One region of the Aromatoleum petrolei genome, then DNA from elsewhere that is predicted to be linked to it. Evidence: riboswitches for the same ligand, from Rfam matches in the RefSeq annotation. Region 1 holds a riboswitch; the other holds the start of a gene.

Region 1 (11,309 bases):
GGTGCGGCCGCCCCGCTCCTGACCTTGCCACAGGAAGCGCTCGTCGTGCATGCCCCCCGCGCATCTCTGTGCCTGGGCGCTTCGGCCGAGACGGTGCTGCCGCAGTGCCAAGGGCTTGGCGATCTCCTCGAAACACGGGCTTTTGCATCGGTTCCGATGAGCCGCGCCGGGTGGTCCAAAGGGCGGATATTCCTCTGCGACGACGCGCTCCCGCCCTTCGACGAGGCCGAGCTGACATTCCTCGCCGAAGCCGGCATGCACCTCGCCCATATCGTCGAAAAGGTGGACCTCCTCGACCGACTGGCCTCGCTCGCCGCCGAGCGCGAACGGCGCCGCATGGCTCACGACCTTCACGACCGGGCAATTCAGCCATATCTCGGACTCCAGCTGGGCCTCGAAGCCGCGTTGCGGCGCCCGGATTGCCCGCTGCCCCTTGCAGACGAACTGCGCGCCCTGCAAGAACTCGCCCATCAGAGCGCCGACGAGCTGCGCGGAATGCTCGACGGGCGCCGTGCGGAAGGTGCAGGCGACGACATCCTGCGGGACTCGATCACCCGGCTCATGAAGGAATACCGCGACCACTTCAGCATCGATCTCACCTGCGACTGCCCGCCGGGATTCAAAGTCAACGACCGACTCGCCGTTGACCTCGTCGGCCTCATCAGCGAGGGACTGAGCAACATCCGCCGCCACACCGCGTCACGCTGGGCGCGGCTTTCGCTGCGGGGCGACGACGGCATCTTGCGTCTCGCACTGACCAACGAACGTCCGCCGTCGGGCAACGCCGACTTCGTGCCAAAATCGATCCGGAACCGCGCACGCGAACTCGGCGGCGACGCCCGGGTGGACCAAGGCACCGCCCCCAACACCACCGTTCACGTCCAGATACCCCTGTGAGGCCGCCGTGACGATCCGCGTAGCCATCATCGACGACCACCCCAGCATCACCTGGGGTTTCGAACGCCTCATCGCCACCGAAATGCCGCGCATGTCGCCCGTCGGCGCCGCACACGACCTCGCTGGCGCGCGGCGGCTGCTTCACGATGCACACCCCGATGTCGCGCTTATCGACCTGGACCTCGACGGCGCGAGCGGCATCGAACTGATTTCCGAATTTACTGACGATGCAATCCGCTTTCTCGTCCTGACCGGGCTGCGCGATGACAACGCACGCCAGGAGGCAGTGCGTGCCGGCGCACGCGGGGTGCTGAGCAAGAGCGAACAACCGGCAATGATCATCCGTGCCATCGATCGCGTGCATGCCGGCGAGCTGTGGCTCGACCGCGCCCGCACCGGCGAACTCGTCGACAGCCTGCGTCGCCAGGCCCGCACGGCCGCCGACCCCTTCGCAACGCTCACGCCGCGCGAGAAGCAGATCGTCGCCGTCGCGCTGGAACACAACGGCGCCCCCAACAAGCGCATCGCCGAGCATCTGGGCATCGGCGAAAATACGCTGCGCAACGCCCTGTCGACGATCTACTCGAAGACCGGCGCATCAAACCGGCTGCAGCTGTACGCGCTGGCGCTGCGCCATCCGATGCGATGACCGTGCGATTCGTCACGGCGATGCTCATCCACATGACGAATGTAATGCGCCCCGAGTGACACCACTAACTGTCCGCCCCTCATCGAACCGAATAGCATTGTTACAACCAGTAGCAAATTCAGCGCCACTACGCGGGAAGTGGCCTTTCGGATCGAGAGGGAAGATACAAAATGAGCACCTACGTCGGCGACGACCAAAATAACGTCTACATTTCCGGCAGTGGCGACGACACCCTGAGCGGCGGGGAAGGCAGCGACCTCCTGGTCGGCGCCAATGGCGAAGACATCCTCAACGGAGATGCAGGGAACGATCAGCTGTTCGGCGGCAACGACAGCGACACCCTCAACGGCGGAGAGGGGAATGACACCCTCGGTGGCACCTATACGTACACCGAAGCCGTGGGTAAGACCGAAAAAACCGTGGACATCGTCGAGAATGGCGACGACACGCTCGACGGCGGAGCCGGCGATGACACGCTCAACGGCGGCAAGGGCGACGACACCCTCATCGGCGGTGCAGACAACGACATGCTCACGGGCGGCTCCGGGGATGACACCTTCGTCTTCAATTTCACCGTGACGAATGTTACCGAGAAGACCACCGTTTATTTCCGTGACGGCGACGCACCCAGCCTGACCGCGGACTACAAGGCATGGTCCAACTATGACACGCAGCTAGACGCATGGCGCGCACTCATGGACGGAACATACGGCGGCGATCTCGACGCAGGAAATACTTATGCCGTCGACATCACTGTCAATGGCGGAACCCTAAAGAAACCGGTGACGAGCACTTTCAGCTTCGAAGGCGACAACAGCTACTCGTACTACGAGACGAGCTCGCAGGCGACGATCGACGGCGACGACTACGACGTCGTGTTCGACTGGATGGACGGAAACGACAAGCTGCAGCTGAATGGCTTGAGCAACAATGCCGGCGACGTGAACTATTGGGGTAATTTCCTGACGTCCGACACGGCACTTGACGGCCAGACGGTCATCAGCTTCGACGGCGGCTCAATCACCATCATGGGAACGGACATGTCGATCTCGGACCTGGTCGCCGGCGACTACGTCCTCTTCGCTTGATCCTCCGCAACCGCCAGCGCAGCCTGATCAGCCGGTGACCGATAGACGGGCCCGGACAGAACGCAGCTCCGGGCACGTCGCACAGAAATCGCACACCCGGCTCCGCACAACTCTCGGGAACCTCGCCGACTGCCGGACACCGCCCGACCCGCATTGCCCGGTCGGGCGGCGTCGATCTTGCTACGGCAACTCCGCCGGATGCGTGAACACGAAGTCCCGATCCTTCACCGGCTGGTGGCAGCCGAAGCATTCCTGCACGAAGTTCGCGTCGGCGCCGTAAGGCTTCTGCGCCTTGCCGAGCCAACGCGCGAAACCCCAGCCGCCCGTCGCGGCATACTTGACGCTGTCCTTGACCATGAACTCGGCGTGGACGAAGTCGCCCGGCGCGAGCGCCGTGTCCCAGCGGTCATGCTTGACCGCCTTCCACACCAGCTTGCCGAGGATCGCGCCGTCGGGCCACGGATTGGTCCGCCCCTCACGCGCCGCCTTCGCGGCCGCCTCGTTGCCGAGTACCGCGCGCAGCGTGTTGTTGTCGGAACGCTGATGAACCGAAAGCACCTGCCACTGGCGGTAGCCTTCCGGCAACTGAATGCCGTTGGGGGCGGGATCGGTCGAGGAAGCGGAGGCCGCTGCGCATAGCAGCGCACCGGCCAGCAATGGGAATCGTCTACTCATGGAACATCCTCCGTGTCGGTGGTCGCGCTCGCCGGTTGCGCGAGTCACGTCCAGACCAAACAGCCGACGCGGGGGAAATGTTCCCGGAATTACGAAAGAAAAATCAACGGCGGCGCCGCTGCTGCGGACTCACCGGACCGCGGCCTTCGATGTGGCGGAAGGTGATGCGACCCTTGCTCAGGTCGTAGGGCGACAGTTCCAGGGAAACCTTGTCACCGCACAGGATGCGGATGTGGTGCTTGCGCATCTTGCCGGCCGAATAGGCTACGAGGTCGTGACCATTGTCCAGCGTCACACGGAATCGGGCATCGGGCAGGACCTCGGTCACCACGCCACCCATTTCGATCAGTTCTTCCTTGGCGATGACAGTTTCTCCTCGGGAAGCAGAAAAAAGAAAAGGCCGGGCTTGTGCCAGGCCTTTCGGGGATGCGTACCGGAACTGATTCCGGTTACCGGCCCCGCCAGGGACCGGAGGCGCGGCGCTGCGGCCGCGCCGGCGCGGGCTTAGTCAGCCGCGCGGATGTTCGACGCCTGCTGGCCCTTGGGACCGGTCGTCACGTCGAACGTGACGCGCTGACCTTCGGCGAGGGTCTTGAAACCCGAACCCTGAATCGCCGAGAAATGAGCGAACAGATCGTCACCGCCGTTTTCCGGGGTGATGAAACCGAAGCCCTTGGAGTCATTGAACCACTTCACAGTACCGTTTGCCATGTCTTGTATTTCCTGAAAATTAAGGGACTTGCCCATAGAGTGAGGGCGAAGGTCAAGACGGCAGGGTGAAGAGGAAAGGCATACCGCAGAAACAGCAGAAACCGGACCAGACAACAACTATGCTACTTGAAGATCGCTGCCGCGCACTATGGACTGATTTGCTCCGCCCTGCAAACTAAATATTGTTTGTTACATTTCACGACACCCGCAAAGGCGCCGGATTCGGCCACCGCTCCGCAGGCCTCGAACCCGCACCGGCCATGGGCATTGACAGGCGTGGGCGCCGAACCCGACCATCGGGCGCACCGAACCGCAAGGCGCCGCGATGTTCTAATATCTGCTTTTGCACCTCCATTGCGGATTCACCCCATGCTGCATCTCGCGCGTCGCGCCCAAATGCTGTCGTTGTCCGGGCTGCTGCTCGCCGGCTGTGCATCGGCGCCGCCTCCCGCCTATCGCAGCGAAACCTTCGCCGCCGAATCGCCCTTCGTCACGTGGAGCACGCGCGACCCCGACGCCGCCTGCGAAGTCGGCAAACGCGCCCTGCTGAGCCAGGGCTACCAGGTCGATGCATCGAACACGACGCGCATCCGTGGTGAGAAGTTCTTCCTGCCGAAGACCGACTACGGCATGACGCTCCACATCACCCTGGTGTGCCTGCCGAGCAACGTAGGCACCGCGATCTACGCCAACGCGCTGCAGACCCGCTACGAGCTGAAGTCCGCCGCGACCAGCGCCGGCGTCGGCGTCGCGGGCATCGGGTCGATCTCGCTGCCGTGGACCGCCGACAAGGAGGCGCTGGTCAAGGTCGGCGAAGAAACGATTTCCGATCCTGACTTCTACAAGCGCCTCTTCGGCCTGATCGACTCGCTGCAGGGCACCTGACCGCCGACCGCCAGCGCCTTGCGGTATCCGGGAACAGCTACGCTATAATCTGCCCTTGCCGAGGAGCGCTGCGAGACTTTCGTCCCAGGCTCGGCTTTCCGGAACTGCGCTCACCTTAACCCGTGCCGGGCACGGGGTGACGAGGTGAGTTCACCCGCAGCACCCCTTCCCGGCCACACGTTCAGGAGTTCACATGAACACTGTGGCTGATACCTTCACCGATTACGTCGTCGCCGACCTCAAACTCGCCGACTGGGGCCGCAAGGAAATCCGCATCGCGGAAACCGAGATGCCAGGCCTGATGGCGATCCGCGAGGAATTTGCCGCCGCGCAGCCGCTCAAGGGCGCGCGCATCACCGGCTCGCTGCACATGACGATCCAGACCGCGGTGCTGATCGAGACGCTGACCGCGCTCGGCGCCGATGTGCGCTGGGCCTCGTGCAACATCTTCTCGACGCAGGACCACGCCGCCGCCGCGATCGCCGCCGAAGGCATCCCCGTCTTCGCGGTGAAGGGCGAGTCGCTCGCCGACTACTGGGATTACACGCACCGCATCTTCGAGTGGGCCGATGGCGGTTATTCCAACATGATCCTCGACGACGGCGGCGACGCGACGCTGCTGCTGCACCTCGGGGCCCGTGCCGAGAAGGACATCGCGGCGCTGGCGAAGCCGGGCTCCGAGGAAGAGACCATCCTCTTCGCGGCGATCCGCGCCAAGCTCGCGCAGGATCCGACGTGGTACTCGACCCGCCTCGCGCAGGTGAAGGGCGTCACGGAAGAGACCACGACCGGCGTGCATCGCCTGTACCAGATGCACGAGCGCGGCGAGCTGAGGTTCCCGGCGATCAACGTCAATGACTCGGTCACCAAGTCCAAGTTCGACAACCTGTACGGCTGCCGCGAGTCGCTGGTCGACGGCATCAAGCGCGCAACCGACGTGATGGTCGCGGGCAAGATCGCGGTCGTGTGCGGCTACGGCGACGTCGGCAAGGGTTCGGCGCAGGCGCTGCGCGCGCTCTCGGCGCAGGTGTGGGTCACCGAGATCGATCCGATCTGCGCGCTGCAGGCGGCGATGGAAGGCTACCGCGTCGTGACGATGGAATACGCCGCCGAGCACGCAGACATCTTCGTGACCGCCACCGGCAACTACCATGTGATCACGCACGACCACATGGCGAAGATGAAGGGCCAGGCCATCGTGTGCAACATCGGCCACTTCGACAACGAGATCGACGTCGCGTCGATCGAGCAATACCAGTGGGAGGAGATCAAGCCGCAGGTCGACCACATCATCTTCCCGGACGGCAAGCGGATCATCCTGCTCGCCAAGGGCCGCCTCGTGAACCTCGGCTGCGCCACCGGCCATCCGTCCTACGTAATGAGCTCATCCTTCGCGAACCAGACGATCGCGCAGATCGAGCTCTTCACGCGCACCGCGGACTACCCGGTCGGTGTCTATACGCTTCCCAAGCACCTCGACGAGAAGGTCGCACGCCTGCAGCTGAAGAAGCTCAACGCGCAGCTCACGGAGCTCACCGACGCGCAGGCCGCCTATATCGGCGTACCCAAGCAGGGGCCGTACAAGGCCGACCACTACCGCTACTGATCGGAGCGCGCCATGACGAAACCTGAAGTCTCGATCGAGTTCTTCCCGCCGCAGACGCCCGAAGGCGACGAGAAGCTGCGCGCCACGCGCGACAAGCTCGCGCGCCTGAAGCCCGCCTTCTTCTCCGTGACCTACGGCGCCGGCGGTTCGACGCGCGAGCGCACCTTCGCGACGGTCAAGGAAATCGCCGCGCAGGGCTTCGAGGCCGCGCCACACCTGTCGTGCATCGGCTCGACCCGCGCCGGCATCCGCGAAATCCTCGCCGACTACACCGCCGCCGGCATCCGCCGCATCGTCGCCTTGCGCGGCGACCTGCCTTCCGGCGTCGGCGACCCCGGCGAGTTCCGCTACGCCAACGAGCTGGTGGAGTTCATCCGCGCCGAAACGGGCGACCGCTTCCGCATCGAGGTCGCGGCCTACCCGGAATGGCACCCGCAGGCGAGGAGCCCGCAGGACGACCTGCAGGCCTTCAAGCGCAAGGTCGAGGCCGGCGCAGACTCGGCGATCACGCAGTACTTCTACAACACCGAAGCCTACCTGCACTATGTCGATGCGGTGCGGGCGATGGGCCTGGACACGCCCATCGTGCCCGGCATCATGCCGATCGTGAGCTTCTACAAGCTCGCGCGCTTCTCCGACGCCTGCGGCGCCGAGATCCCGCGCTGGATGCGGCGGAAGTTCGAGTCCTACGGTGACGACACGGAATCCATCCGCGCCTTCGGGCTCGACGTGGTGACCGCGCTGTGCCAACGCCTGCTGGCGAACGGCGCCCCGGGGCTGCACTTCTATAGCATGAACCAAGCCAGCCTCACAACGACGATCTGCGAGCGCCTCAAGCTCGTCTGATACGAAGGGCACCCCCACTCGGGCGGGGGTGCCCTTGTTCGTCCACGCCTCAGCGCGAGAGCGTGCCCACCCCGTTCGCAATGTCCTGCAGGCAGTCCAGCACTTCCATGCTCGCGGCCTCCATCGCCGCGATGTCCTGCAGCCCCGACTGGCTGTCGCCTGCCAGCAGGCGCTCGAGACCGCGCCGACCGCTCTCATGCACGCGCGCGTGCGGCGCTTCCAGCCTGCGATAGCCGGGCAGGGACGCAAAGCGCTTGCCCGGCCCCTCGTAATACCACAGGCCGAGCCGGCACTTGTGATGGCTGGAAAACTCGTCGGGACGCTTCGCGGAATTGCCTGACGCGGCCTTGTACACCTCCATCTTGAAGATCAGGTGGTCGAGTTTCGCAAGCTCGACGAAGCTGCGCACCGCCGCCCCTTCCATCATGTCTCCCATCTCGCGCGACAGCCCGAACAGCTCGGTCATGCTGCCGCGCGCGCTGCGCCCGTCTTCGGCGGCTTCGGACGCCTTTCCGGCGAGCGTCTGGATCATCGCCTGCGTCTGTCCGGTCTCGCCCTGGATCGCGCCGACCAGCTCGGAGATCTCGTTCGTGGCCGCCGCAGTACGCTCGGCGAGCTTGCGGACCTCGTCAGCCACCACCGCGAAGCCGCGGCCCTGCTCGCCCGCGCGGGCGGCCTCGATGGCCGCGTTCAACGCGAGCAGATTGGTTTGATCGGCGATCTCGCGGATCAGGCGCACGATCCCGTCGATCTGGCCGGCGCGCTGGTTGAGTTGATGCACGGAATCGACCGTACCGCGGGTCTCCTCCGCCAGGCCGTCGAGGCTTGTCGAGATGCGCTCGATGGCCGCTGCGCTGTCGCTCGCGGATTGCGTCGAGCGCAGGGCGACATCATGCTGCTGCTTCAACCCCTCGGCGAGCTGGCTGAACGTACCCTGCACCGAGACCAGCGATTCGCCGTAGCTCTTCAGATTGCCGAACAGCGCGTCGAGCGTTCCCGTGCGCTGCGCACCGGCCTCCATCTCGCCGCGTTGCCGCGCGAGCTCTTCCTCCAGCGCGGCGGATCGCCCCCGCTCGCGTTCCAGCGCCTCCTTGCTCGCAGCGAGCTCCTGCCTCAGGGACACGAGCTCCGCCCCTCTGCCAAACCATCCCATGTGCTTCCCCCTTGACTTCATCCAGCCGCAACCCGAAGCCGATCCGGCTCCGGAAAAATCCTTTCAACCAGGTTATCGGCAGAAAAACTATGCCATTTAGTCTAATCGGACCCTCTTATGCGCATTTGGCGAAGCACACGCCAAGGCGCCCAGGACAGAGGGGCTCGACGATCGTTGACGAGGCTCCGAGTACGACTATATATGTAGAGTGAGACGCAATCTCACCCACCCCGACAGGGCGGCATCCGCATCCTCCGCCGACCGCCCCCCGGTCGCTACGGCCGCCTGCACACGACCGCCCCCTGGCCAACCCGACTACAAGGAGAACATCATGGCCTACCGGATCGAAGGACGACTGCTGGAGGTGTGCACCTGCAAGGCGATCTGCCCGTGCTGGATCGGTGACGACCCCGACGGCGGCACCTGCGATGGCACGCTCGCCTGGCACATTGACAAGGGCGAGGTCGGCGGCACCGACGTGTCGGGCCTCACCTTCGGCATGCTGGCGCACATCCCCGGCAACGTCCTGAAGGGCAACTGGCGCGCCCTCGCCTTCGTCGATGAACGTGCGAGCCCGGCGCAGGAAGAGGCGCTGCTCTCGGTATTCACCGGCAAACTCGGCGGGCCGGTCGCGGATCTCGCACAACTGGTCGGCGAGGTGGTCGGGGTGGAACGCGTCGGGATCGAGTTCGACGTCAAGGAAGGCTCGGGGCGACTGCGCATCGGCAATGTCGTCGCCGCCGACCTCGAATGCGCACGCGGACCCGGCGAGCGCCCGACGGTGATGAGCGACACGATCTTCTCGACGATTCCCGGCTCGCCTGCCTATATCGGCCGCGCCCCGCTCTACCGCGCGCAGTCGGAACCGCTCGGCATCAAGGTCGAGCTGAGCGGCCACAACTCGGTGCAAGGCGCCTTCTGCTTCCAGGCCTGACCCCCGTAACCGCCCGATTTTCCGAGTCCATGGCCGCGGCGCAAGCTCCGCTGCGCGCGATCTCCCGGCGCGACACCTTCACCGTCGCGCTGGGAGCGCTTGTGCTCGCCGCGTGGGCGGCCCTGTGGCTGTGGGAGCGCTCGCCCTACGGACGCTACCTCAACCATGCCGAACTCGGCGGCCTCGCTCATGCCGCGACGGCCGATGCGGTGCTGGCACAGTCGGCCCTGTACGTCGGCGGCTGGCTGCTGATGACGATCGCGATGATGCTGCCGACGACGCTGCCGCTGCTCGACGCCTTCCGCCGGATGACCGCGTTGCGCGACGACCGCCGCCGGCTGCTCGCCCTGGTGATCGCGAGCTACCTCGGCGTATGGCTCGCGGCGGGCGCCGCGATGCATCTGTTCGATTTCGGCCTGCACGAAGCCTTCGAGCGCTTCGCCTGGCTGCAGTCCAACCCATGGCTTTTCGGCGCCGCCCCGCTGTTGCTGGCCGGCGCCTTCCAGTTCTCGGACCTCAAGCACCGCTGCCTCGAGCGTTGTCGTGCGCCGATCGGTTTCGTCATCCAGCATTGGCTCGGCGGCAGCCCCGCGCTCCAGTCGCTGGCGATCGGCGCACACCACGGCCTCTTCTGCGTCGGCTGCTGCTGGGCACTGATGCTGCTGATGTTCGCCGTCGGCACCGGCAGCATCGGCTGGATGCTCGCGCTCGGTGCCGTGATGGCGATCGAGAAGAACCTCTCCTGGGGCCGCCGCCTCAGCGCGCCGCTGGGCATCGCACTGTTGCTGTGGGGCGGCGCAATCGCGTTGCCGCCGCTTATTGCCTGACCCGCGAGCGGCCGCTCACCCCATGCCGTGACGGCGCATCCAGGCGTGGAAGTCGCGCTTCGCCACCGCACCGCGCAGGCGCCCCAGATGCAGCACGAGGTTCTCGACCATCGTGTGCGCCGCGATCGCGGCCATGACCTCCAGCCGGTCCTCGGCGCTCATGCCGTGCTCGGCGAGCCGGTGGTCGATGTCGCAGAAATGGCGCGCCATCAGGCTGCGCGCCTCCTGCTCGCCAATGGCGAGGTCGCCGAAATCGATGTGATCCTCGGCTTCGATCTCGGCGATCAGGGACTCGACGGATTCGGGCGTCATGGCGCGACCTCGCACGGATGGTGACGTTCCGTTGGACAGCCGCGGCTCGCCGCGAGTTGCGCGCCCGTCAGCGCCGCGCCATCACCAGCACGCCAACGATCACCAGCGCCGCTCCGGCGAGCTGCGACACGCCCAGCGCCTCATCGAGCAGCAGCCAGCCGAGAAGGATCGTCACGACCGGGCCCAGCGTCCCCATCAGCGACACCGGCCCGGCGCCGAGGCGGCGGATCGCCTCCGACACGAGCCACACCGGCGCCACCGTTGACATCAGCGCCATCGCCACGCCCAGCGCATACACCTGCCACGGCTGATCGAGCGCGGAGACGGGCCGCAGCACGAAGAACTGGCCGATGCACAGCACGGACGCGACGCTCGTCGCGAAAGCGGTCACGCGCATCGCACCAAGCCGGCCGACGACCTGGCCGTTGCCCATCAGGTACCGCGTAGGACAGCGCGCTCACGAACACCAGGGTTCCGCCGATCGCCACATCCCGCGCATCGCCGGCGACGTGCAGGTCGTGCCCCACCGCCAGCCCGATGCCGCAGTAGCACAGCGCCAGCGCCGCCAACGTGCGCCGGCCGACCGGCTTGGCCCGGAAGAGCGCCGACAGGACGATCACCAGCGTCGGATACAGGAACAGGATCAGGCGCTCGAGCGCAGCGGTGATGTAGCGCAGGCCGAGAAAGTCGAGATAGCTCGACAGGTAGTAGCCGGAAAAACCCAGC
Region 2 (11,309 bases), 790 kb from region 1:
CGATCACGGAGCCCTACGGCCCGGGCTCGGTGCTGATGAAGATGCCGACCTTCACCTACACGCGCTATCGGGTGCAGTGCAATTCGCTGCTGCGGCACGACGCCGGCATCACGCCGTCGTGTACCGGCACGCCGTCCTACCGCGACAGCGCGCTCGCCGCGGGCATCGTGATGCTGAAGGCGCAGTACGGCATCTCCAATGCCGGCAGTGACGCGATCGTCCAGTGGAAACGGGCGTCGGCGATCGCGGCGGGCGAGATGGCGCGCGTGAAGGCGGTGCGCGTCGCGATCGTCGCGCAGAGCGCGGAAGTCGATGGCACGCAGGTGACCTCCTCGGCACCGGTCGTCTTCGACGGCTCCCAGACGCTGGATCTGTCCGCCCTCAGCCTGCCGCCGGGCAAGAGCTGGCAGAACTATCGCTACCGCGTGCATGAGACAGTCGTCCCGGTGAGGAATTCGGCATGGAACCGCTGACGGTGCGCTGCTCTCCCCGGGGCCCTGCCGCCGCGCGTGCGTCGGGAGCGGTGCTGATCATCGCCCTGGTCGTGCTCGCGCTCATGAGCCTCGCTGCGGCCTCGGTGATCCGCTCGACGGACACCGGCACCCTGGTCGCGGGCAATCTCGCGTTCCGCCAGGCCACGATGCACGCGTCCGACGTCGCCGTCGATCGTGCGTGGGAAGAGTTGGTGCAGGGGACCTACGCCGGCAAGGCCTATTATTACGGCACCCGCCAGACCGCCTCGCCCGACTTCAGAACCGCGGCGGCCGTGGCATCCGCGGCGGTGTGGGACGCCAATGCCGTGCCCTGCACCGACGAGCGCGGCATGGTGGTCGATTGCGCCGCCGAAACCGGGGGCTACCGCATCCAGTACGTCATCGAGCGCCAGTGCGAATCGGTGCCGGACGCCAGCGACGTGAACAGCATCAAGGCACGCTGCGCGATCGATCCGCTCAGCGCGTCGGCCACCAGCCCCGGTGATCTCGGCGTGTTCTTCAGGGTCCTGGTGCGGGCCCGCGGGCCGCGCGGCACCGTCAGTTTCTACGAAGTGATGTACAGCGGCCCCGCGGCCTGACCATCCGCTTTTTCCCCGGAGCAAGACCGTGCGCAACCCGATCGTCCGACGCTGCCTGATCCTGCTGGCCGGCCTCATCCATCTCGCCGCGTTTGCGCCGGCTGCCGCGGCCGAGACCGACCTCGCGAACATCCCGATGGCGGTGAGCAACAACGCGCCGGCGAATTTCATGTTCATGGTCGACAATTCGGGTTCGATGAGCAACATCGTGCCCGAGTCGCCGTATGCGGCGACCGGGGCGTCCTACCTGGGGGGCGCGTGCACTGCCTCCAGTCAGGCGGTGCAGACCAGCAACGAGGTGTATCTGCGTGTCGTCAACGGTGTGCCCAAGGCTCAGCTCGCGAACCGGGTCGGTTCGGGCGGATCGAGCACCGATTGCACGAGCGGATGCGATGTCGGCACGGCGTCAGGGCAGGTGTGCTTTGTCGATGAGGCCGTCTACACGAATGTCCGCCTGCTCGCGACGGAGAGCTGCGGCACCAACTGCCGGACCGCGCTGGGCGCGAGCTACCTGCCGGCCGAGTATTCCGGCCGCTATCTCAACTGGTACTTCCGCACCGGCACGCTCACGGGCTGGGGGGAGCGCAAGCCGCAAACGCGGACGCGCCTGGAAGTCGCCAAGAAGGCCACCAAGACCGCACTCGACACCATCCCGCTGCAGACCACCACGACTGCCGTGAAGGCGCGCGTCGGTCTCACGACCTACAACGGGGGCGACGGCGGGCTCCTGGTGCGCGGACTCGCGAACCTCGACGCCTCACACCTCACCAATCTCAAGTCCAGCATCGACGGCCTCGCGGCCACCGGCAGCACGCCGCTTTCGGAAACGCTCGCCGACATCGGCCACTACTTCACGCTCGGCTACACGGGCAACCTGACGATACATCCGGGCGCAACGACGCCGACGACCGTGAGCATCGCGCAGCTCTTCAAGCAGGGCACGTCGGCCCCGCACAGGTTGAGCGGCACGTTGCCGACGGGCTGCACCGGCCTGTCCTGCCCGGTTCAGTACTGGTGCCAGCGCTCGATTGCCGTGCTGATGACCGACGGACGTCCGCAGCAGGACCAGGCCCTGTCGAACAACGAGTCCCTGTGCGACTACGACGGCGACAGCGGCGGCTGCACGACCAGCGGCGCCAGGGCCTATGACCAGAAGAACGGCGGTACGGCGACGAACCACACCGGGCACCTCGGCGGCGCACACAGCTACGAGAGCGCGGGCAGCGACTACCTCGACGACGTTGCGCAGGCGCTCTTCGAGACCGACCTGCGGCCCGATCTCTCCGCGCCGGGCGGCCAGGCATCGTTGAACAACCTGCGCACCTACACGGTGGGCTTTGCCGACCGCCAGGCGCAGGACGATCCGCTGATGCAGGAGACGGCGCGCCAGGGCGGCGGGCTGTTCCTCTCCGCAGAGAACGAGGAGTCGCTGACGCGGGCCTTCGTCGGTGCGCTCAACGACGCGCTCGACAAGGATAGCGCGGCCGCCGCGGTCGCCGTGACCAGCACGCAGCTGACCGCCAACAGCATCAGCTATGCGTCGAGCTTCACCTCGGGCTACTGGACCGGCGACCTCGAGGCCTTCTCGGTGGATCTCGCAAGCGGCCTGCCGATCACGCCGCGCCTGTGGTCGGCGCAGGCACGGCTCGACGCGCTCGCGAGCCCGCAGTCGAGCCGCAGGATCGTCTCCTGGACCGGCAGCAGCGGCAGCGCGTTCACGGGGGCGAACTTCCGTGACGATGCAATCGGCCTCACGACCGGCGTCATCGACTACCTGCGCGGCGACCGTTCCGGCGAGGGCTCCATCTATCGGCGTCGCCAGCACCTGCTCGGCGACATCATCAACGCCGAGCCGGTGATCGTCAGCTACGGCAGCTCGACCGTCGTCTATCAGGGCGCCAACGACGGCATGCTGCACGCCTTCGACGGCGGCGCGGGCGCTGTCGGTGGCAGCGAGCTGTGGGCCTACGTGCCGAAAATGCTGCATTCGCGTCTGTGGAAGCTCGCCGAGCCGACCTATGCGCATGAGTACTTCATCGATGCCACGCCCGCGGTCGCCGACGTCGACGTGTCCGGATTCCGGCGCAAGATCCTCGTCGGCGGCCTGGGCAAGGGCGGATCGGGCTACTACGCACTGGACATCACCGACGGCACGGCGGCGAGCGAGACAGCCGCCGCAGCCAAGGCGCTGTGGGAGAAGGTCCCGGCGGCCGACAGCGGCTTCAGCTTCGGCACGCCGCTGATCGTGCGCACGCCCAACGATGGCTGGGTCGTGCTCGTGACGTCCGGCTACAACAACGGCACGAGCGACGGTGGCGACGGTCTGGGGCACGTGTGGGCGCTCGATCCGCGAGACGGCACGGTACTGCGCCATATCACCACCCCCGCCGGCTCGCCGTCGACGCCCGCAGGCCTGACCCACCTTGCCCGCCTGAGCAATGCCGCGCCCGACGAGGTGACGCGCTTCGCCTACGGTGGCGACCTGCTCGGCAATGTCTGGCGCTTCGACCTCGCGAACTGGTCGGCAACGAAGATCGCCGCACTCGCCGACGGCAGCGGCGCGGCCCAGCCGGTGAGTTCCGCGCCGGTCGTGCGCCAGGTGCGCGGCACCGGCGACAAGTTCTACGTCTATGTCGGCACCGGCCTGTACCTCGGCAACAGCGACGTCCCGGGCAATACGCCGGTTAACGCCCATGCGACGCAGACCCAGTCGATGTACGGCATCATCGACGACACGACGCTCGCCACGCCGACGCTGCCCGATATCCGCGGCAGCAACGGCACCAGTTGTCCGGGCAATGGCGGAAACGGCGACTTCGTCTGCCAGCGCGTCGCGAGTTCGTCGACCAGCACCTTCACGCTGACGACGAACACGCTGCAAGTGGCCAACAAGGGTTGGTATTTCGACCTTCCGATCGCGAATGGACGCATCAACACCCACCCGGCGGTCACCACGACCGGCGTGCTGGTGTTCACGGTGAATGTTCCGACCACCGCAATCTGCGATCCGGGCGGGTCGAGCTGGTTCTTTGCCGTGGATGCCGACACCGGCGGCGCAGTGCGACGCTCGACGACCGGCACGAGCACCTTTGAAAGCGGATGGTATCTCGGCAATGCGTTGGGCAGCCGGCCGGTGATCGTCGACACCTCGTCCGGCAAGCGCGCGCTGATCCGCATGTCGGACCGTACCGTCAAGAATCCGACGATCCCGGAGATGGGCGGGAGCCCGCCGACGAAGTGGCGCCGGGTGTACTGGCGCGAGCTGATGTAGTCCCTCCGCCGGCTTGGCACCGGCGGAAATTTTCCATAGAATCACTCGCTTGCCGAGGAGCGCTGCGACCCGATACTAGCGGGCCAGGCTCGGCAACCGAACAACGGCGCTCGCAAACCACCACCGGGGTTTGCCGCGCCGTTTGCTTTTGTGCGCTCCTGCGGCTTTCGCCCGGTGCCTGTGAATTCGCCAGACCGAGGTAGACCATGCAAGCCGACCGCAGCCAAGAACTCCGCGACCTTCTCGCCCGCCGCATCCTGATCCTCGACGGCGCGATGGGGACGATGATCCAGCAGCACAAGCTGGGCGAATCGGACTACCGCGGCGAGCGCTTCAAGGCGCACCCGAAGGATCTCAAGGGCAACAACGACCTGCTGGTGCTGACGCGTGCCGACGTCGTCGCCGGCATCCACCGCGCCTACCTCGACGCCGGCGCGGACATCATCGAGACCAACACCTTCAACGGTACGCGCGTGTCGCAGGCCGAATATGGCCTCGCGGATCTCGCCTACGAGATCAACGTCGCGGGCGCGCGCCTCGTGCGCGAGCTGTGCGACGAATACACGGCGAAGGATCCGGCGAAGCCGCGCTACTGCGCGGGCGTGCTCGGGCCGACCTCGCGCACGCTGTCGATCTCGCCCGACGTCAATGATCCGGGCTTCCGCAACATCAGCTTCGATGCGCTGGTCGATGACTACTACGACTCGGCGCGCGGCCTCCTCGAAGGTGGGGCCGACCTGCTGCTGATTGAGACGATCTTCGACACGCTGAACGCCAAAGCCGCGGTATTCGCGGTCGAGAAGCTCTTCGACGAGACCTCGCGCCGCGTGCCGGTGATGATCTCCGGCACGATCACCGACGCCTCCGGCCGCACGCTCTCGGGCCAGACCGCCGAAGCCTTCTGGAACTCGCTCGCGCACGCACGGCCGATCTCCTTCGGCCTCAACTGCGCGCTCGGCGCGAAGGAACTGCGCCAGTATGTCGAGGAGCTGTCGCACGTCTGCGATACGCACGTCTCCGCGCACCCGAATGCCGGCCTGCCGAATCCGCTTTCGCCGACCGGCTACGACGAGACGCCCGAAGCGCTGGCGAGCGCGATCCGCGAATGGGCCGAAGCCGGCCTCGTGAACATCGTCGGCGGCTGCTGCGGCACGACGCCGGCGCATATCGCGGCAATCGCGCAGGCCGTCGCGGACGTGGCACCGCGCGCGGTGCCGGAAGTCGAGAAGAAGCTGCGCCTGTCGGGTCTGGAACCCTTCAACGTCGGCGCCGACAGCCTCTTCGTGAACGTCGGCGAGCGCACCAACGTCACCGGCTCGAAGGCTTTCGCGCGCATGATCCTCGAAGGCCGCTTCGACGACGCGCTCGCGGTGGCGCGCCAGCAGGTCGAGAACGGCGCCCAGGTCATCGACATCAACATGGACGAGGCGATGCTCGATTCGCTCGCCGCGATGGAGCGCTTCCTCAAGCTCATCGCGTCCGAGCCGGACATCTCGCGCGTGCCGATCATGCTCGACTCGTCGAAGTGGAGCGTGATGGAGGCGGGCCTGAAGTGCATCCAGGGCAAGGGTGTCGTCAACTCGATCTCGATGAAGGAAGGCGAAGCCGAGTTCCTGCGCCAAGCGCGCCTGTGCCGCCGCTACGGCGCCGCGGTGATCGTGATGGCCTTCGACGAGAAGGGCCAGGCCGACACCTATGCGCGGAAGACCGAGATCTGCAAGCGCGCCTACGATCTCCTCGTCGGCATCGGTTATCCGCCCGAAGACATCATCTTCGACCCGAACATCTTCGCGATCGCGACCGGCATCGAGGAGCACGACAACTACGCCGTCGATTTCATCAACGCCGTCGCTTGGATCAAGCACAACCTGCCCTACGCGAAGACCTCGGGCGGCGTGTCGAACGTGTCCTTCAGCTTCCGCGGCAACGACCCGGTGCGCGAGGCGATCCACACGGTCTTCCTCTACCACGCGATCAAGGCCGGCTTGTCGATGGGCATCGTCAACGCCGGCATGCTGGGCGTGTACGACGACCTCGAGCCCGCGCTGCGCGAGAAGGTCGAGGACGTGGTGCTGAACCGTCACCCGGGTGCGGGCGAGGCGCTCGTGGAGTTCGCGCAGTCGGTGAAGGAAGGCAAGGCGAAGAACACCGGGCCGGACCTCGCGTGGCGCGAGTGGTCGGTCGAGGAGCGACTGTCGCACGCGCTCGTGAAAGGCATCACCGACTTCGTCGTCGCGGATACCGAGGAGGTGCGCGCGAAGCTCGAAGCCGCAGGACGCCCGCCGCTCGCGGTGATCGAAGGCCCGCTGATGGCCGGCATGAACGTCGTCGGTGACCTATTCGGCGCGGGCAAGATGTTCCTGCCACAGGTCGTGAAGTCCGCGCGCGTGATGAAGCAGGCCGTCGCACACCTGATCCCGTTCATCGAAGCGGAGAAGCTGCGCACCGGCGCGACCTCCAAGGGCCGCATCGTCGTCGCGACGGTGAAGGGCGACGTGCACGACATCGGCAAGAATATCGTCGGCGTCGTGCTGGGCTGCAACGGCTACGAAGTGATCGACCTCGGCGTGATGGTGCCGGCGGAGAAGATCCTCAACGCCGCGCGCGAGCACGGCGCGCAGGCGATCGGCCTGTCAGGCCTGATCACGCCGTCTCTCGAAGAGATGAGCCACGTCGCGGCCGAGATGCAGCGCCAGGGCTTCGATGTGCCGCTCTTGATCGGCGGCGCGACGACGAGCCGTGCGCACACCGCGATCAAGATCGCGCCGCACTACGGCCAGCCGGTGGTCTACGTGCCGGACGCCTCGCGCGCGGTCGGCGTCGTCACCGCGCTGCTGTCCGAAGGCGGTGCGGCCGATTTCAAGGCGCAGCTCGCCGCCGACTACGACAAGATCCGCGCCCAGCACGCCAACAAGAAGGGCGTGCAGCTCGTGAGCCTGGAGGCCGCGCGCGCCAACGCCTTCCGCTGGAATGGCGTCGCAGGCTATGCGCCGACCACGCCGAACACGCTGGGTGTGCAGGCGCTCGCGGTGCCGCTGGCTGAGCTCGTTGAATATATCGACTGGGGCCCCTTCTTCCAGACCTGGGACCTCGCCGGCCGCTTCCCGAAGATCCTCGACGACGAGCTCGTCGGCGAGACCGCCCGCAGCGTCTTCAAGGACGGCCAGGCGATGCTCGCGAAGATCGTCGCCGAGCAATGGCTGGAAGCGCGCGCGGTGTTCGGCCTCTTCCCGGCGAACAGCCTTGGCGACGACATCGCGTTCTATGCCGACGAGTCGCGCGGCGCGCCGCTGATGACCTGGCACGGCCTGCGCCAGCAGCACGAGCGTCCGGCGGACAAGCCGCACTATTGCCTCGCCGACTTCATCGCGCCCAAGGACTCCGGCGTCGCGGACTATGCCGGCGCCTTCGCGGTCACCGCCGGCATCGGCATCGAGGCGAAGCTCGCCGAGTTCGAGGCCGCGCACGACGACTACCACGCGATCATGCTGAAGAGCCTCGCCGACCGCCTCGCGGAAGCCTGCGCGGAGTGGCTGCACGCGCGCGTGAGGAAGGAGTTCTGGGGCTATGCCGCCGACGAGGTGCTCGACAACGATTCGCTGATCCGCGAGGAATACCGTGGCGTCCGCCCCGCGCCGGGCTACCCGGCGTGCCCGGACCACACCTCCAAGGGTGGGCTCTTCGCACTGCTTGATGCGACCAGGAATACGGGCATGACGCTGACGGAATCCTTCGCGATGAACCCGGCGGCCTCGGTGAGCGGTTTCTACCTCGCGCATCCGCAGGCGCGGTACTTCGCGGTGTCCAAGATCGGCCGCGACCAGCTCGAGGACTGGGCGAGGCGCAGCGGCAAGAGCGTGGACGAGGCTGCGCGCTGGCTCGCTCCGATTCTCTGACGCCTCCACGGCGGCGAGGGGTTACGCCTGCTTACCCCGCATCCGGTAGGTTGGGGCTAAGCTTGCAAGCAGGGAAGCCGGTGCGCTGTGCCGGCTCCCCGGCAATTGCGAAGGAGAATCTATCATGCGACAACGCGGACTATTCCGCCGGTCGCGCCGACCGGTCATGGTTAGAAGCGTCCTCGCGGGCATGCTGCTGGCGCTGGGCGCGCTTGCATTGCCCGTCGCCCACGCGCAGGACTCTCGCGGTACGACCACCGCCGAGGACGTCGGCCACGGTGTCGGGGCCACGATGCACGACATCGGCACTGGCGCGCGCGACGCCGGCAAGGATGTGGGGCAGGCGGCCGGGAACGCCGGGAGGGCGATCGGGCACACGGCCCGCGACGCCGCCGTGGTGACCTGGGATGTGATGAAGCGCACCGGCATCACAATCGGCCACACCGTGCGCGACAGCAGCAAGGCCTTCGTGCGCGGCCTGAAGGGCGAGCCCGAACGCTGAGTCAGCGCGCCGAGCGTGCCATGCTCGCGCCGATTCCTCCCGGCTGAGACGAACCCACGGTTTTCGAGCGAGAATCGTGGTTCTTTCCAATTGGAACGCCCCGGCGACGCCGGGAGGGGCGTGATGGATCTCAGCCAGATTACCGACGCGATCCAGCGGGACGCCGTTTGGGTCGTGTTCGTCAACGTATTGCTCCAGCAATTGGGCCTGCCCGTCCCGGCGGTGCCTACGCTGCTCGTCGCCGGCAGTCTCGCTGCGGGCTCCGGCCAGGCGGGCGCGATGCTCGCCGCGGCAGTGGGGGCCTCGGTCATCGCCGACTGGGTGTGGTATCTCGCCGGCCGGGTCTTTGGCTATCGTGTGTTGTCCGGCCTGTGCCGCTTGTCGCTCAATCCCGCTTCCTGCGTGACGCAGACCGAGGCGCGCTTCATGCGCTGGGGCGTGTGGTCGCTGGTCGTCGCGAAGTTCGTGCCGGGTTTTTCGACCGTCGCGCCACCCATCGCCGGCTCGCTGCGCATGCCCCTGCCGGGATTCCTCGCCGCCGCAGCAGCAGGGGCCGCGCTGTGGGCGGGGGGCGCCATCCTCGCCGGCTGGTGGCTGCGCGACGAGTTGCAGAGCGCGCTGGCGGCGATGAGCCGCCACGGCTCGACGATGCTGGCCGGGCTGGCGCTCGCGCTGGGTGCGTGGATCGCGTGGAAGCTGTGGCAGCGCTACCGCTTCGAGAAGCTCGCGGCGATCCCGCATGTCACCCCGTCCGAACTGATCGCGGCGATGGCGTCCGACGAACCGCCGCTGTTTCTCGATTTGCGCGGTGCGGCGCTGATCGCGACCAGGGGGGCGGTGGAGGGGGCGCGCGCGGCCGAGATCGACAAGCTCTTGCTCGCGGTAGGCGACTGGCCGCGCGAGCGGCCGATCGTGACGATGTGCGCCTGCCCCGGCGACGCGACCGCGGTGCGTGCCGCGCATGTGCTGGGCGAGCTCGGCTATGCTGCCGCGCGGCCCCTCCGGGGCGGCTACGAGGCCTGGCTCACGGCGAACCGCCCGGCCTGAGCGGTAGCGCTACTCGAACAGCGCGCCTACGCTCTCGCCGGTATGGATGCGCTCGATCGCCGAGGCGAAGAGCGGCGCGACGGTGAGTTGCGTGATCTTGTTCAGGCGCTTGCCAGGCGGCATATGCACGGTGTTGGTGACGACGATGGACTCGATCGGCGCGTCGCGCAGGCGCTCGATCGCCGGGCCGCACAGCACCGCATGTACGGCGCCCGCATGGATCGTGCGCGCCCCGGCGGCCTTCAGCGTGCCGATCGTCGACAGCAGCGTGCCGGCGGTCGAGATCTCGTCGTCGAAGAGCACCACGTCGCGCCCTTTCACATCACCGACCACTTCGCCGTGCGTGACGTTGGTGTCGCTGACGCGGCGCTTGTCGATGATCGCCATCGGGATGCCCAGGCGCTCGGAGAAGCGCCCGACGCGCTTCGCGCCGCCGGCGTCAGTGGCGACGGCGACCATGTGCGCGAGGTCGTGGTTGCGGCGGAAGTGCTCTGCAAGGGTCGGAATCGCGGTGAGGTGGTCGACCGGCACGGAGAAGAAGCCGTGCACCTGGTCGGCGTGCAGGTCCATCGTCAGCACGCGGTCGGCACCCGCGGTCTTGAGCATGTCGGCGATCAGGCGACCGGTGATCGAGATGCGCGGCGCGTCCTTCTTGTCCGAGCGAGCGTAGGAATAGTAGGGGATCACGGCGGTCACCCGCCGCGCCGAGGCGCTGCGCAGCGCGTCCAGCGTGATCATCAGCTCCATGATGTGGTCGCTCACTGGCTCGGTGAAGGATTGCACGACGAACACGTCGCGCTCGCGCACGTTCTCGTGGATCTGCACGTGGAGGTTGTCGTTGGAAAAGCGCGAGATTTCCAGCGGGCTCAGGGCCAGTCCGAGCCTCTCGCAGATTTCCGCAGCCAGCGCGCGGTTGGAGTTGCACGCAAAGATGCGCAAGGCGTCGTTCATCGCATTCGCTCCGGTAGCGGTCGTGCCGCGCCGCGGGGCCGGCGCAACATCCTGTTGCGAATTGTAGCTGTCACGGCGGGGTCGCGGCAGCGGGCGATGACGTCGGAGGGTAACTCAGGCGCCCGGAAGCCCTCGTGCTTTATCCCCTTCAAGGGTCGGCGGCGGGCTCTCGCCGAGCACCGCTCTGCGCCGGCGGAGCGAAGCGAAGATTCCCGGGGGGCGGGGCGATCGGCGTCAGCATGATCCCCCCTTCCTCCCCGTTTGGGGCGTAGCGCTCAGGTGCGCGGCTCCTGCTGCTGGAAATAGGCCACCCATTCGGTACGGCTGATCTTGCCGTCGGAATCGGTGTCGATGTCGCCGAAATACTTCACCAGTGGTGCCGAGGCACGTGCTTCTTCGCTGTCGATGCGGCTGTCGCTGTTGCGGTCGAGCAGGCCGAAGACGTAGTTCACGTCCGGTTCCGGTTCGGTGGCGCGTTGCGACTGGGAGTCGAGGGCGACGGGCGTGAAGGCGCCGGCGGCCCCAGCGAACAGGGGGGCCAATACGCTCAGCGTGAGCGTGGCCCAGATC

The links. Region 1 has a riboswitch for S-adenosylhomocysteine ahead of ahcY (adenosylhomocysteinase). Riboswitches for the same ligand answer to the same signal wherever they lie in the genome.
Region 2: linked by a shared signal. The riboswitch ahead of metH (methionine synthase) and the one ahead of ahcY (adenosylhomocysteinase) in region 1 are both predicted to bind S-adenosylhomocysteine.

Annotation. Positions count from the first base shown of each region.
Region 1 is NZ_CP059560.1:3,242,423-3,253,731, reverse strand. Features, by position in the region: gene ToN1_RS14815 (sensor histidine kinase) at 1-897, shown strand, start outside; gene ToN1_RS14810 (response regulator) at 905-1,546, shown strand; gene ToN1_RS24925 (calcium-binding protein) at 1,717-2,634, shown strand; gene ToN1_RS14800 (cytochrome P460 family protein) at 2,815-3,309, opposite strand; gene infA (translation initiation factor IF-1) at 3,413-3,673, opposite strand; gene ToN1_RS14790 (cold-shock protein) at 3,814-4,020, opposite strand; gene ToN1_RS14785 (DUF2242 domain-containing protein) at 4,390-4,905, shown strand; S-adenosyl-L-homocysteine riboswitch at 4,960-5,024, shown strand; gene ahcY (adenosylhomocysteinase) at 5,099-6,511, shown strand; gene metF (methylenetetrahydrofolate reductase [NAD(P)H]) at 6,524-7,357, shown strand; gene ToN1_RS25040 (CZB domain-containing protein) at 7,407-7,718, opposite strand; partial or broken gene ToN1_RS25035 (methyl-accepting chemotaxis protein) at 7,827-8,378, opposite strand; gene ToN1_RS14765 (DUF1326 domain-containing protein) at 8,842-9,444, shown strand; gene ToN1_RS14760 (DUF2182 domain-containing protein) at 9,474-10,271, shown strand; gene ToN1_RS14755 (hypothetical protein) at 10,287-10,583, opposite strand; gene ToN1_RS24800 (EamA family transporter) at 10,651-11,016, opposite strand; partial or broken gene ToN1_RS24795 (EamA/RhaT family transporter) at 11,171-11,309, opposite strand, start outside.
Region 2 is NZ_CP059560.1:2,451,090-2,462,398, reverse strand. Features, by position in the region: gene ToN1_RS11245 (PilW family protein) at 1-473, shown strand, start outside; gene ToN1_RS11240 (pilus assembly PilX family protein) at 461-1,072, shown strand; gene ToN1_RS11235 (pilus assembly protein) at 1,101-4,343, shown strand; S-adenosyl-L-homocysteine riboswitch at 4,392-4,462, shown strand; gene metH (methionine synthase) at 4,550-8,239, shown strand; gene ToN1_RS11225 (hypothetical protein) at 8,406-8,741, shown strand; gene ToN1_RS11220 (VTT domain-containing protein) at 8,865-9,788, shown strand; gene ToN1_RS11215 (ribose-phosphate diphosphokinase) at 9,798-10,739, opposite strand; gene ToN1_RS11210 (EF-hand domain-containing protein) at 11,015-11,309, opposite strand, start outside.